2 regions of the Rhizobium sp. AN80A genome follow, and region 1 is predicted to be linked to the other one. Evidence: riboswitches for the same ligand, from Rfam matches in the RefSeq annotation. Region 1 holds a riboswitch; the other holds the start of a gene.
What was found. A riboswitch is a leader RNA that binds a small molecule or an ion and turns the genes downstream of it on or off. The one in region 1 is predicted to bind thiamine pyrophosphate.
Positions count from the first base shown of each region.

Region 2: linked by a shared signal. The riboswitch ahead of thiB (thiamine ABC transporter substrate binding subunit) and the one ahead of P3R82_RS02135 (YkoF family thiamine/hydroxymethylpyrimidine-binding protein) in region 1 are both predicted to bind thiamine pyrophosphate.

Region 1 covers NZ_JASJPX010000001.1:448,896-456,039, reverse strand. Annotated here, with positions in the region: gene cysG (siroheme synthase CysG) at 1-433, shown strand, start outside; gene P3R82_RS02155 (sulfate/molybdate ABC transporter ATP-binding protein) at 456-1,490, opposite strand; gene cysW (sulfate ABC transporter permease subunit CysW) at 1,487-2,392, opposite strand; gene cysT (sulfate ABC transporter permease subunit CysT) at 2,395-3,216, opposite strand; gene cysP (thiosulfate ABC transporter substrate-binding protein CysP) at 3,451-4,437, opposite strand; TPP riboswitch at 4,746-4,856, shown strand; gene P3R82_RS02135 (YkoF family thiamine/hydroxymethylpyrimidine-binding protein) at 4,849-5,457, shown strand; gene P3R82_RS02130 (ABC transporter permease) at 5,493-6,317, shown strand; partial or broken gene P3R82_RS02125 (ABC transporter ATP-binding protein) at 6,314-7,103, shown strand.
Region 2 covers NZ_JASJPX010000003.1:2,996,924-3,004,067, reverse strand. Annotated here, with positions in the region: gene thiP (thiamine/thiamine pyrophosphate ABC transporter permease ThiP) at 1-1,219, opposite strand, end outside; gene thiB (thiamine ABC transporter substrate binding subunit) at 1,233-2,249, opposite strand; TPP riboswitch at 2,294-2,409, opposite strand; gene P3R82_RS26445 (MDR family MFS transporter) at 2,469-4,001, opposite strand; gene P3R82_RS26440 (MarR family transcriptional regulator) at 4,118-4,654, shown strand; gene P3R82_RS26435 (thiamine diphosphokinase) at 4,738-5,388, shown strand; gene P3R82_RS26430 (ABC-F family ATP-binding cassette domain-containing protein) at 5,392-7,144, shown strand, end outside.

The DNA of each region.
Region 1 (7,144 bases):
CGGCATCACGGCGGCGAGCGCGATGGCGTCCAGGCTCGGAATTTCGCTTACGCATCGCGATCACGCCCAATCCGTGCGCTTCATCACCGGCCACTCCCGCCATGGCGGATTGCCTGATGATGTGAACTGGAAAAGCGTCGCCGATCCGCATACGACGACCGTCTTCTATATGGGCGGGAGGACGGCGGCGCTGATCGCCGAGCGACTGGTCGCGGAAGGGCTGGCGGCTTCGACGCCAGTCATGGTGATGAGCGACGTCAGCCGGGACACGCAGCGTCACTGGCGCGGTTCGATCGCAAAGCTCCACGAGGGCATTGCCGTCATCGGCTACGAGCAGCCTGTGCTGATCGCCGTCGGGTCGGCATTCGCCGCGCGTGTGGCGACGGACCAGGATGACATTCAGCCTGAGTTGTACCTGCAGCGCGAGGCCTGATCCCGCCCGGCGCTGGCTCCGTTCAGGCCGCGGTCTGGGCGGCGCCGAAGACCTTGGCACGGCGCACGGTGACGAAGCCGCGATCCCCCGCCTTGACGGCGCGCTCCGGTTCGACGTCGAATTCGAGCTGCACGCCACTTTCGGTGCTCGCGAGAATACGGCGGCCATCCGGCCTGTCGAGAACACGGTCGACGCGGGCGCCGATGCCGGGAGCTTCCGCGGACCAGTCGAGATCGGCCGGGCGCGCGTAGATCTCGCCGGCGCCATCGGCAATGCCGGGTGCGGCGACCGAGGCACCGCCCGCATAGGCGACGCCAGCCCGGATTTCGGCCGGCAATACGTTGGCGTCACCGAGGAATTTCATCACGAAGGCCGATTGCGGATCGCGGCAGACCTGTTCGGGCGTTCCCTCCTGAACGATCTTGCCATCCTTCAGGATGACGACGCGGTCGGCGAGATCGAGCGCCTCTTCCTGATCGTGGGTCACGAATATCGTGGTAATGCCAAGCTCGTGATGAATCTCGCGCAGCCAGCGGCGCAGGTCGTGACGGACATTGGCATCGAGCGCGCCGAACGGTTCATCGAGAAGCAGTACCTTCGGATCGACGGAGAGCGCGCGGGCAAGTGCCACGCGCTGGCGCTGTCCGCCGGAGATCTGTGCCGGAAACCGGTCGCCCAGCCCCTCGAGCCGCACGAGGCGCAGCAGTTCGGTGACACGCGCTTCGATCGCCGCCCTGTCGCGCTTGACCTTCGACACCTTCATGCCGAAGGCGATGTTTTCGGCGACCGTCATGTGCGGGAAGAGCGCGTAGTGCTGGAAGACGAAGCCGACGCCACGGTCACGCACCGGAATGTCGGTCGCATCCTGGTCGCCGAAAAAGATCTGGCCGCCATCCGAATATTCAAGGCCTGCGACCATGCGCAGGATGGTGGTCTTGCCGGAGCCCGACGGTCCCAGCAGCGCGAGCAGCTCGCCGCTGCGGATATCCAGCGAGACGTCGCGCACGGCGCGAAACGTGTCGAAGGTTTTGACGACGTGGTCGAGGCGGATCTTCATGAGCTTTTCTCTGCTGGCTGGGCAACGAGCGCCGGATGAGCGGCGGACTTGGCGCGGGTCCGGCGACCGGCCCCCTGGCGCTCGAGCGCCACCTTGGCGATGATGGTGAAGATGGCGATGACCGCCAGGATCGAGGCGGCGGCGAAGGCGCCGGTTGTCTGATAATCGTGATAGAGCAGCTCGATGTGCAGCGGCAGCGTATTCGTCTGGCCGCGAATATTGCCCGACACCACCGATACGGCGCCGAACTCCCCCATCACACGCGCGTTGCAGAGCACGACGCCGTAAAGCATCGCCCATTTGATATTCGGCAGCGTCACCGAGAAGAACGTGCGCCAGCCGGACGCGCCGAGCGATGTCGCCGCCTCCTCCAGATCGCGTCCCTGCGCCTGCATCAGCGGGATGAGTTCGCGCGCGACAAAGGGCGCGGTCACGAACATCGAGGCCAGAACGATCCCCGGAAGCGCGAACAGGATCTTGATGTCATAGGCTTCCAGCGTCGGCCCGAAGATGCCCTGCAGGCCATAGACGAAGAGATAGGCAACGCCGGCGACGATGGGCGACACCGAGAAGGGCACCTCGATCAGGACGAGCAGGAAGCGCTTGCCCCAGAAATCGAACTTGGTGATCGCCCATGCGGCGGCAACGCCGAAGGCGGTGTTGACAGGCACGGCGATCAGCGCTGTCAGCACCGTCAGCATGATTGCATGCCGCGTGTCGGGACTGGCGATCGTGGCGCTATAGACCTGCCAGCCCTTGGCGAAGGCTTCGACCCCGATGATGACAAGCGGCGCCAGGACGAGGAAAGCGCCGATGACGAGTACAAGGCCGATCAAGGTGCGCCTGACGATCGGCTGGTCGCCGACGCGCGGCGGTTTGCGGTGGGTGGGAATGCTGCTCATGATCAGTTCCTCACCGTGTATCGCAGCGCCCGCGCCTGCATCCAGTTGGTGATCGCCAGCATCACGAAGGCAGTCAGCAACAGGACGGAGGCAATCGCGGCGGCGGCCTGGTAGTCGTATTCCTCGAGCCGGATGAAGACGAGAAGTGCCGTGATCTCCGTCGACATCGGCTGATTGCCGGCGATGAAGATGATGGCGCCGAACTCGCCGAGCGAACGGGCGAAGGATAGAGACACGCCGGCAAGCAGGGCTGGCGTCAGCAAGGGCAGCATGACCTTGCGGAAGATCGTCCAGTCCGAGCCGCCAAGCGACTGCGCCGCCTCTTCGTAGGCCGGGTCGAGATCCTCCAAAACAGGCTGCACGGTGCGAACGATGAAGGGAAGACTGGTGAAGCACATGGCGATCATGATACCGATCGGCGTATAGGCGACCTTGATGCCGACACCTTCAAGCACAGAGCCGAACCAGCCGTTCGCAGCAAACAGCGTCGTGAGAGCGATGCCGGCCACCGCCGTCGGCAGCGCGAACGGCAGATCGACCATCGCATCGACGAGCCGCCAGCCGGGAAAGCGATAGCGCGTCAGCACCCAGGCGAGCGCGAAGCCGAAGAACAGGTTGAATGTCGTGGCGCCGAGCGCCGAAAGCACGGTGACCCGATAGCTTGCGAGCGCGCGCGTGGACGAGACGATGCGCCAGTAATCCTCCAGCCCGAGGCTCGCTGCCTTGAACACCAGCGCCGCCAGAGGCAGAACGACGATGAGGCCGACATAGAGAAGGGTCACTCCCAGCGACAGCCGTAACCCGGGCAGGACATTGCGTCTCAAGCGGTCATTCCCTTATCAATGCAAAGCCGACAAAATTCATCAGGCCGCCGTTCGGGCGTCGCTTGGCGTGACATCCCTCATTCCTGTGCTTGTCACAGGAATCCAGCGACCCGACGTCTGTCGGGTCATATGACTCTTTCAGCCCAAAGACTTGGGCTGACTGGATTCCTGTGACAAGCACAGGAATGAGGGTGGTGGATATAGTGCCCCTGTGAAGAACTAGGTTACCGAACGTTATCGGCTGCCATAGAGCTTGTCGAGGACGCCGCCGGAGGCGAAGTGCTCCTTCTGGATCTTTTCCCAGCCGCCGAACGTATCGTTGACGTTGACAAGGCGGATCGCCGGAAACTGATCCTTGAACTCGCCGGCCACCTTCTCGTTGCGAACGCGATGACCGAACTGCGCGGCGATCCGCTGGCCATCCTCCGTATACAGGAAGTCGAGATAGGATTTCGCAAGCGCCTCGGTGCCATGCTTGGCGGCGACCTTGTCGACCACGGCCACGGGGAATTCCGCAAGCAGGCTGACCGACGGGATCACGCCCTGCACCTTGTCGGAGCCGTACTGCTTCTCGATGCCGCGGGTCTCGGCCTCGAAGGTGATCAGCACGTCGCCGGTCTCGCGCTCGACGAAGGTTGTCGTCGACGCGCGGCCGCCGGTGTCGAAGACCGGCACGTTGTCGAAGATCTTGGTGATGTAGGCTTCGATCTTTCCTTCGTCGCCATTGTAGGCTTCCTTGGCCCAGGCGTAGGCCGCGAGATAGGTGTAGCGCGCGTTGCCCGAGGTCTTCGGGTTCGGGAAGACCGCGCGTACGTCGTCACGGGCGAGATCGCCCCAGTCCTTGATGTTCTTCGGGTTGCCGGCGCGCACGAGGAAAGATGGGAAGGAGTAGAACGGCGAAGCGTTGTTCGGAAACGCCTTGGCCCAATCCTTGGAAACGAAACCGTTCTTCGCGAGGAAATCGATGTCCGTCGACTGGTTGAAGGTAACGACGTCGGCTTCGAGGCCCTCGATGATCGAGCGCGCTTGCTTGGACGTGCCGGCATGCGACTGATCGATCGTAATGCCCGGATTTTGCTTGATGAAGGCTTCGTTCTCGGAAGCGAAAAGCTCGCGCGAAACGTCATAGGATGCGTTGAGAAGCTTTGTCGGCTCCTGGGCATGCGCCTGAACGGAGAAAAGGGCGGCAAGCGCTGTGCCGAGAATCAGAAGGCGGTTCATCTATCGCTCCGGTGTTTCATTGTGCGTTGAAACTAATCTGACAGCGCCCGGATCGCGAGGAACCACTGCCCCCGGTTGCCGACTGGCTTAGAAATTCTGTCCCTTTTTCGCCATATTTCGCGGCGCTTTTACTTCAGGCGATGCGTGAACCATATTATGACCGCTGCCTAAGTTGCTGCTAATAAAATGTTTTCCCGACGGACCCAAGACGATCCTCCCTTAAGGCCATGGTGACAAAGCCCTGCGGGGACATGGCTCTTCGGTCCGCGATATTGCTCTTGCGCTCGTTCAGCCTTTGACGTATCACCCACCCATCACAGGGGTGCTCCGTAATGCCGGGGCTGAGATACGATCGCATGATCGTGGACCCTCAAGCTGATCTGGATAATGCCAGCGGAGCGAGGTAGAGCGATGTTTTCCGGCGCACAGATTTCCCTGTATCCCATGACCGACGATTTCGTCGGTGTCATAACGCGTGCGCTTGCCGCGCTCGATCCCCATCGCGACCGGTTGCGGATCGAGACGGACGACATCTCGACGCTGATCATCGGCACGCCCGACGTCGTCTTCGCCGCCATGCGCGATCTGTTCGCGGCCGCCGCCAGCAGTGGCGAGCATTGCGTACTGCACGCGACCATCTCGCGCGGCTGCCCCGGGGAGCCTGATGATCCGATCTGCCAGACGCCTGAACTGACCGGCCCGATGGCGCCGCTCGACGAGCGGAAGGCACGGGCGCATCAGGCGGTCAAGGACGCAGTCGTTATCGGCCAGGAAGCGGCAGCGCAGTTTTCGCTTTATACGCTCGGGATCGACGGCCACATGGACGAGATCTATGGCTGCATCGACTTCCTGAAGAATTCCGGCGTCTTCGAGAAATCGAAGAACTTCTGCACGAAGCTGCGCGGCGATACCGGTGCCGTATTCTCGACGGTGCACGAGGCGCTGGTGCGCTTCGGCCCGCCGGCGGGCCATGTGACGATCGACCTTACCGTCTCGGCCAACAGCCCTTCGAAGCGCTAAGCGCCGCACCGCGCGCGCCCAAACCGGTTGGTCCCATGTCGACATCACGTCCGCCCGCATGGCAGGTCGTTCGCGACCTGCACCATCACATCCGTACCGGCCTCGGCCGGGCGCTGCCGGCCATCGTGGCCGTCTGCCTTCTGGTGGCAGCCTGGGAGGCCTATGTGCGCCTGTCGGGCATTTCGCCCACGACCCTGCCCGCGCCGTCGCGCGTTCTGGCGCAGACCTTCCAGTCGCGGTGGGCCCTGTTCGACAACGTGGTGCCGACATTGCGCGCCACGCTTGCCGGCTTCGGCTGTTCGCTGGCATTGGCCTTCATCCTGTCGGTGCTGCTCGATTTCTGTCAGCCCCTGCGTCGGGCGCTGTTTCCGCTCTTCATCATCAGCCAGACGCTGCCGCTGGTCGCCATCGCGCCGCTGATCGTGCTGTGGTTCGGCTTCGGCCTGATGCCGAAGATTCTGCTTGTCGCGCTTGTCACCTTCTTTCCGATGCTGGTGGCGCTCTGCCAGGGCTATCAATCGACCGAAGACGAGTTGCAGCAACTGGTCGCCTCGATGGGGGCGCCGCGCTGGAAGCAGTTCCTGCTCGCGCGCCTGCCGTCCGCCTTGCCCTTCTTCTTCGCCGGGCTGCGTATATCCATCACCTACGCCGTGGTCGGCGCGATCTTCGCGGAATATGCCGGCGCCGCCAAAGGGCTCGGCATCTACATGCTGAACGCCAAGAACAACTTTCGGCCCGACCTGGTTCTGGCCGCCGTGCTCGTCAGCGCCGTGCTGACCCTGACGCTCTTCGGCCTCACCGTCATAGCCGAACGCCTGGCCATGCCATGGACGAGACGCGGAAAGGGCGGAACCAGATGAGCGCTCCACGCCTGGAACTCGACCGCGTCACCTGCAGCTACGACGAAACCGCCGTCCTTTCGGATATCTCGTTGACGGTCAGGCCCGGCGAGTTCGTCTCCATTCTCGGGCCGTCGGGATCGGGAAAGTCCACGCTGTTCAAGCTCCTCACCGGCGCACGGCGTCCTGACGGAGGCAGCATGCGCTTCGATGGTCGCGTGCTCGACGGAGCGGTCCGTCCCTTCGCCTTCATGCCGCAGCGCGATGCGCTGATGCCGTGGCGGCGCATCATCGACAATACCACGCTCGGTCTCGAGGTGCAGGGCATGAGCCGCGCCGAGGCGCGCCGGCGGGTGATGCCGCTTTTCTCCGAATTCGGTCTTGATGGCTTCGAACAGCATTATCCGGGGGGAACTATCGGGCGGCATGCGGCAACGCGCGGCGCTGCTGCGCACCGTTGTACAGGACAAGCCGATGCTTTTGCTCGACGAACCGTTCGGCGCGCTTGATGCCTTGACGCGCGCGGGCATGCAGCGCTGGCTGCACGAGATGTGGTCGCAACACGACTGGACAGCGCTTCTCGTCACGCACGACGTGCGCGAGGCGGTCTATCTCTCCGATCGCATCTATATCTTCTCGCCACGCCCTGCCCGCATCATCCGCGAGATCACCGTCGATCTCCCACGCCCGCGCATATTGGACGGCGCGGCGCGTGCGCGTGCGGCCGAGATCGAGGCCGACATCCTCGATACGCTCTTCAATGCCCCGAACGACGCCACAATCACCACTATGGAGGAAACACCATGAAAACCCCGATGCTGACCCGACGCGCTGCCCTAGCTTCGGCC
Region 2 (7,144 bases), on a different contig from region 1:
TGACATCGCCGACATCGCGCGCCGCCAGGAACCATCCCGTGGCGAGAACGATGGGCGGAAAGAGCAGCACGAGCGACGACGCGGCCCCCATGGCGGCGAAGAAGGATCGTGCGCCGCGACGCGCGCGACGTTCAAGCGAGAGCGTATGGCGCGCGCGCACGAGCGGCATCGACAAAATGAGCGACAGCAGCGCCGATGCGAGCGCCATGACGCCGCTGGTGGCAAGCGCCCGCCAGAAGATCGCTTCGCCGACGAGCTTCGCCAGATCGGCGCGCAGGCCGGCGACGACGATGAAGAGCAGCGGCAGCCCGAGAAACAGCACCGCCAGCATGAGAAGCGCGCGATCCGCGATCCGCGCGCCGAACAGGGCGCCATCGGGCCGCCGGATCGTGCGACCCGCGGTCAGCCCCGCATCTCCTGATGCCGGCAAAAGCGACAGGATGCCGAGCACCACCGCCGTCAGCGCGATCTGCAGCAGCGACAGGGCCACCGCGCGACCGGGTTCGAAATCGAAGCGCAGCGACTGGTAGATCGCCACCTCGATCGTGGTCGCCGCCGGTCCTCCGCCAAGCATCAGCACCAGCGTGAAACTGGTGGCGCAGAGCATGAAGATCAGTCCGGCCACGCCAGGGACGACCGAGCGCAGCACCGGCCATTCAATGAAGCGGAAGACGGACACCGGCCGCATGCCGAGCCCGCTCGCCACCAGCCAGTATTCGCCCGGCACCCGCTCCAGCGCCGCCAGCATCAGCCGGCAGGCAAGCGGCAGATTGAAGAAGACATGCGCAAGCAGAATGCCCGACAGACCATAAATGCTGACGGGCTGATCGACGCCCGCCCATGACAGCATCGTGTTGACGACGCCCTGCCGACCCCAGATGCCGATCAGGCCGAGCGCGCCGATCAGCACCGGCAGCCCCATCGGCACCGCCATCAGCCGGATGATCCAGATGCGGCCGATAAATCGCGGTTGCCGCGCCAGCGCCCGCGCAACCGGAATGGCCAGCACGACAGACAGCAGCGTCGAGAGCGCCGCCTGCAGAAGCGTGAAGCGCAGGACACGCAGGATGTATGGATCGGAAAGGATCGACCCCAGAGGCATGCCATCGGTGGAGATCAGCAGCGACAGCGTCGCGACCGTCACGAAGACGAGGATGCCGGCGAGGCTGAGCGCCCCGCCGACCAGCGCATATCGTCTTTCGGACGGCGCAAGAAGCATCAGTTCATGCTCATCAGTTCATGCTCATGGCGGCGAGCCACTCGTCGATCCAGGCCTTGCGGTTCCTGGCAACCTCATCCGAGCTCATCAGGAAGGTCTTCGACGGGTTGACGAGCTTGCCGAAGGCATCCGGCAGCGGCTCAGAGGTCTTGGACACCGGCATCATCCTGTTGTTGGTCGGGATCGTGTCCTGAAAACCGGGCGTGATCATGAACTTCAGGAAGTCCCGCGCCAGCGCCTTGTCCGGCGCGTTCTTCAGGAGACCGGCGACCTCGATCTGGATGTAGTGCCCTTCGGAGAAGGCGGCTGCCTGGTAGCGATCGGTGTTTTCCGAAACCATGTGGTAGGCCGGCGATGTCGTGTAGGAGAGCACCATCGGCGCCTCGCCCTTGGTGAACAGGCCATAGGCCTCCGACCAGCCGGGCGTCACCGTCAGCACGCGCTTCTTGAGCTTCGCCCAGGCGTCCGGCGCCTTGTCGCCATAGACCGACTTCACCCACAAGAGCAGACCGAGGCCCGGCGTCGAGGTACGGGGGTCCTCGATGACGATCTTCTGCGCGGGATCGCCGTCTACCAGCTCCTTCAGGCTCGTCGGCGGCGTCTTGATCGTCTGCGTGTCGTAGATCACGGCGAAGTGGCCGTAGTCATACGGCACGAAGACGTCATCCTTGAAGCCGCCAGGCACCGTCAGCGCGCCGGTATCGACGCCGCTCGCATCGAACAGGCCGGTGGCCTTGGCTTCGGTGATCAGGTTCGTGTCGAGGCCGAGCACGAGATCGGCCTTGGTGCCAGATCCCTCGAGTTTCAGGCGCGACAGCAGCGCCACGCCATCGGCGACGCTGACGAAATTGACGCTGCAGCCGCAGGTCTTCTCGAACGCCGCCTTCACCTTGGGGCCGGGACCCCATTCGGAGGTGAAGCTCTCATAGGTGTAGATGGTGAGCGTCTTGTCGGCGGCCTGGGCCGCCGTTGCCGAAAAGCTCGCCAACAGCACGGCGGCGCCGAGCGCATAGGTCTTGAAATGGGTCATGACACCTCTCCTCTAGGTTCAATGAAGGGGAAAAGGGCGGTGCCTGGTGTCACGCGTCTAATCCCTCCGCCGGTGTTAGCCGGATCAGGTTCCGCGGGTTGGCTTTCGCAAGCCTCTCAGCCAAATATCGCAAGGATACGAGGCACCCCGTTAGAGCGTCGCAAGGTGTATATCCGTAGCCGGCGTCTGGCAAGAGCGGACGTCGGCAAGGTCCGCCGGCTATTCGGCGGCCTCGGCGGTCGCTTTCGCGGGTGCGGCCCCGGCGCGCGGCAATTGCACCGGCTTCAGCATCAGCGCCGCGACCAGCCCGATCAGCGCGATGCCGCAGGAGGTCATGAACAGCGGCACGAAGGCATTGGCATAGGCTTCCGCCACCGCCTGGCGCGCGGCCTCCGGCAGGGCGGCCAGCATCTTCGGCGTCAGCTGTTCGATGTCTGTCACGCCGGGAATGGAGGAGCCGACGCGCGCGAGCTGCGAGCCGATGATCGCGCCGTAGATCGAGATCGCGATCGACGCGCCGCCCATGCGCGACAGGGTCACCGAGCCGGTCGCCGCGCCGATATCGCGCACCGGCGCCGCGTTCTGCACGCCGATGATCGGAACCTGCTGCGCCAGGCCGATGCCGACGCCCTGCAGCGTCATCACCGCGCCGATGAAGACGATCGGCGTGCCGGCGTGAAACTGCGACAGCAGCGCGAAAGCCAGCGCATTGCAGCTGAGGCTGGCGACGGCGAACGGCTTGTAGCGCCCCGTCACCGAAATGATCCGCCCCGCCGAGATCGACCCGCACATCAGGCCGCCTGTGAGCAGGATGAAGAACAGCCCGGCCGCGGACGGAGAAAGACCCGTCGTGGTCTGCAGGAAGAGCGCGAAATAGTTCACCATGCCGATGGCGATGCCGCCGCTCATGATCGACATGATCAGCAGCAGGCTGAAGGTCGAATTGCGAAACAGCGACAGCGGAATGATCGGTTCGGCGGCGCGGCGCTCGACGAACACCCACGACACCAGGAGGACCACGCCGGCGGCGATGATCGCGAGATTGAGCGGTGCGATCAGCGAGCCGAACACCTGCGCGCCATCGGCGGCGAGCACGATGCTTGTCGTCGTCAGCGCCAGGAGAATGGCGCCGGCATAATCGATCGTCGGACGGCGGTTCGGCTTGCGATAGGGAAGCATGACGGCCAGGCCGCCGAGCACCACGACGCCGATCGGGATATTGACGAGGAAGATCGAACGCCAGCCGAAGAGATCGCTCATCGTGCCGCCGAGCACCGGCCCGATGGCGCCCGATGCCATCAGCACGAGGCTGACATAGCTCTGGTACTTGGCGCGCTCGCGCGGCTCGAAAAGATCGGCCGTCACCGCGAAGATCGACACCATCACGCCGCCGCCGCCGAGGCCCTGCAGCAGGCGCGCGGCGATCAGCGTGTTCATCGACACCGCCATCCCGCAAACCGCCGAACCGACGGTGAAGATCAGGATCGCGGCCATCATCACATATTTGCGGCCAAAGAGATCGCCGAGCTTGCCGTAAAGCGGCATCACGGCGCTGACAGCCAGCAGATAGGCCGAGCCGACCCAGCTGAACCGATCGAGTTGCCCGAACTCGCCGACGATCGTCGGAAGCGCCGTGGCGACGATCTGGTTGTCGAGCATGGCCATGAACATGGCGGTCATCAGGAAGAGAAACAGGATGAGCCGGCGACGCGGATCGGTCACCAGCGGCTGCGCGGCGATCTGTACATTCATGGGGGCGATCTTTCAGGTTATGGCGAATTTATGTGACATCAGCACATAAATGTCAATGTCACATAAATGACATCTGCATATTTTCTTGCGCCACGCTTCCTGCTATCGTCCGACACATGAATGAGACCGCAGAAAAAACCCGCGAGCCGGACGCCGCGATCGAGGACATCGTCCATATCGGGCAGAGCATGACCCGTATGCGGGTGATAACGGGGCGGCGCCTGATCGCCCGTCTCGCCATCGCCAAGGTGGCGCCCGATATCGAACTTTCGCATCTCGACGTGCTCGATGCCGTCATGCGCGCCTCCGAGCAGGGGGAGGTCACCGTCGGCACCATAGCCGAAGCCATGCGCATCGATCCCTCGCGCGCCAGCCGGATCGTCGCCGATATGGTGGGCCGGGACGTCCTGCGGCGCGCCGCCTCGCAGCAGGACGCGCGGCGCATCCTCGTGGAGGTCACCCCCTTCGGCCAGCGCCTGCTGGAAGAGCTGAAGGCCCAGAAGCTCGCCATCATCAAGGACGTGATCGCCGACTGGTCGGCTGAGGAGGCGGAAGCCTTCGCCGGCCTGTTCGACAAGTTCATGGGTGGTTTCGAGCGCGTCTTCGCCGTCAAGGACAAGAACCTGCCGCCGGCGCCCAGCCTGTCAAAATAAAGCCAAAGGTTACCCGGGCTCGCCGATAAAGACATGCCGGCGCCCTTTCCCTTTTCCTCCGCTTTGCGCTATGGGCAATGCGCATGAGCCAATCCACCTTCACCATCCTGCTCGGCGGCGAGCTGCACATGACGGAGCGCCTTCGCGCCGCCGTATCCGGCAGCAGTTTCATCGCGGCCGATGGCGGCATGCGGCACGCGCTGGCGCTCGATGTCCGGCCGGAGCTCTGGGTCGGCGATTTCGATTCCACGCCGGATGATCTGACGGCCGCATTCTCGGACATCCCGCGAAAACCCTACCCCGCCGCCAAGGCCGCGACCGACGGCGAGATCGCCGTGTCGGAAGCCATCGCGCGCGGCGCGACACGACTGATCCTCGCGGGCGCCCTTGCAGGCGACCGCTCCGATCACGCGCTGCAGCACCTCATCTACGCCGTCAGTCTCGCCGAGACCGGCCTCGACGTGCTCCTGACCTCGGGAACGGAAGAAGCCGTGCCGCTGATCGCGGGGAGCATCACGCTCGATCTGCCGAGGAACAGCCTGTTTTCCGTTCCCGCCTTCAGCGAGCTCAACGGTCTCTTCATCGAGAACGCCCGCTATCCGCTCAGCGATTTCCATTTGCCCTTCGGCTCGTCGCGCACCATTTCCAATGTCGCGGAAGGCCCCGTGCGCTTCTCGCTTGAAAGCGGCCGCGCCATCGTGCTCGCCCGCCCTTACGATCTTTCCGGAGTCTGATTTTTGGCGCCCCCTATCCTTAAACTCGACGATATCTTCCTGAGCTTCGGCGGAGCGCCGCTTCTGGCGGGTGCTGCCCTGCAGGTGGAGCCCGGCGACAAGATCTGCCTTGTCGGCCGCAACGGTTCCGGCAAGTCGACGCTTCTGAAGATCGCCGCCGGCATGGTCGAGGCACAATCCGGCGAGGTGTTCCGCCATCCGTCATCGACCGTGCGCTATCTCGAACAGGCGCCCGATTTCGCCGGCTACAACACCGTGCAGGCCTATGCGGAAGCAGGCCTTGGACCGGGCGACGATCCCTACCGCGTCACCTATCTTCTCTCGCATCTCGGCCTCACCGGCGAGGAAGACCCGAAGAACCTCTCGGGCGGCGAAGCGCGCCGCGCGGCCCTTGCCCGCGTTCTGGCGCCCGAGCCCGATATCCTGCTCCTGGACGAACCGACCAACCATCTCGACCTGCCCACCATCGAATGGCTGGAAGGCGAGCTGCAGAAGACCCGCAGCGCGCTTGTCCTGATCTCGCACGACAGGCGCTTCCTGGAGAAGGTCTCGACCGCCACCGTCTGGCTCGACCGCGGCACCTCGCGTAGGCTCGACCGCGGCTTCGCCCATTTCGAGGCCTGGCGCGACCAGGTGCTCGAGGCCGAGGAAATGGAACAGCACAAGCTCGGCAAGGCGATCGAGCGCGAGGAGCATTGGCTGCGCTACGGCGTCACCGCGCGCCGCAAGCGCAACATGCGCCGCCTCGGCGAATTGCAGACGATGCGCGCCAGCTATCGCGGCCACAAGGGACCGCAGGGCACCGTGCAGGCGACCGTTTCCGACGCGCAGGAATCCGGCAAGCTCGTCATCGAAGCCGACAAGATCACCAAGACCTATGGCGAGCGCCCGATCGTCGCGCCGTTTTCGATCCGCGTTCATCGCGGCGATTGCATCGGCCTCGTCGGCCCGAACGGCGCCGGCAAGACGACGCTTCTGAAGATGCTGACGGGCCAGCTCGCGCCCGACACCGGCATCATCAAGCTCGGCACCAATCTGGAGATCGCCACGCTCGACCAGAAGCGCGAGGATCTGAACCCAGAGGACACGCTGGCGCACTATCTCACCGACGGACGCGGCGAGAACCTGCTTGTCAACGGCGAGCAGCGCCACGTCACCGGCTACATGAAGGAATTCCTGTTCCAGCCGGAGCAGGCCCGCACGCCGATCAAGAACCTTTCCGGCGGCGAGCGCGCCCGCCTGATGCTCGCCCGCATGCTGGCGCGGCCGTCCAACCTGCTTATTCTCGACGAACCGACCAACGACCTCGACATCGAGACGCTGGACCTGCTGCAGGAAGTCGTCGCCGGCTTCCCGGGTACCGTCATCCTCGTCAGCCACGACCGTGACTTCCTCGACCGCACCGTGACCTCGACCATCGCGCCCGCCGTTCCCGACGCGCCCGATGGCCGATGGATCGAATACGCCGGCGGCTATTCCGACATGCTGGCGCAGCGCAAGGGTGCCGCCGACGAGCGCAAGAAGGCGGAAAAGGCCGAGAAGGCGAAAGCGCAGCAAGCCGCTCCGGCCGCGGACGCGCCGAAGGGCAAGGGAAAGCTCTCCTTCAAGCAGAAGTTCGCGCTCGAAAACCTCCCCAAGGAGATGGCCAAGGCCGAAGCCGAGATCGCCCGGCGCGAGGAAAAGATGGCCGACCCCAACCTCTTCTCCAAGGACCCCACCACCTTCAACCGCCTGGCCGCCGAAATGGAGAAATTCC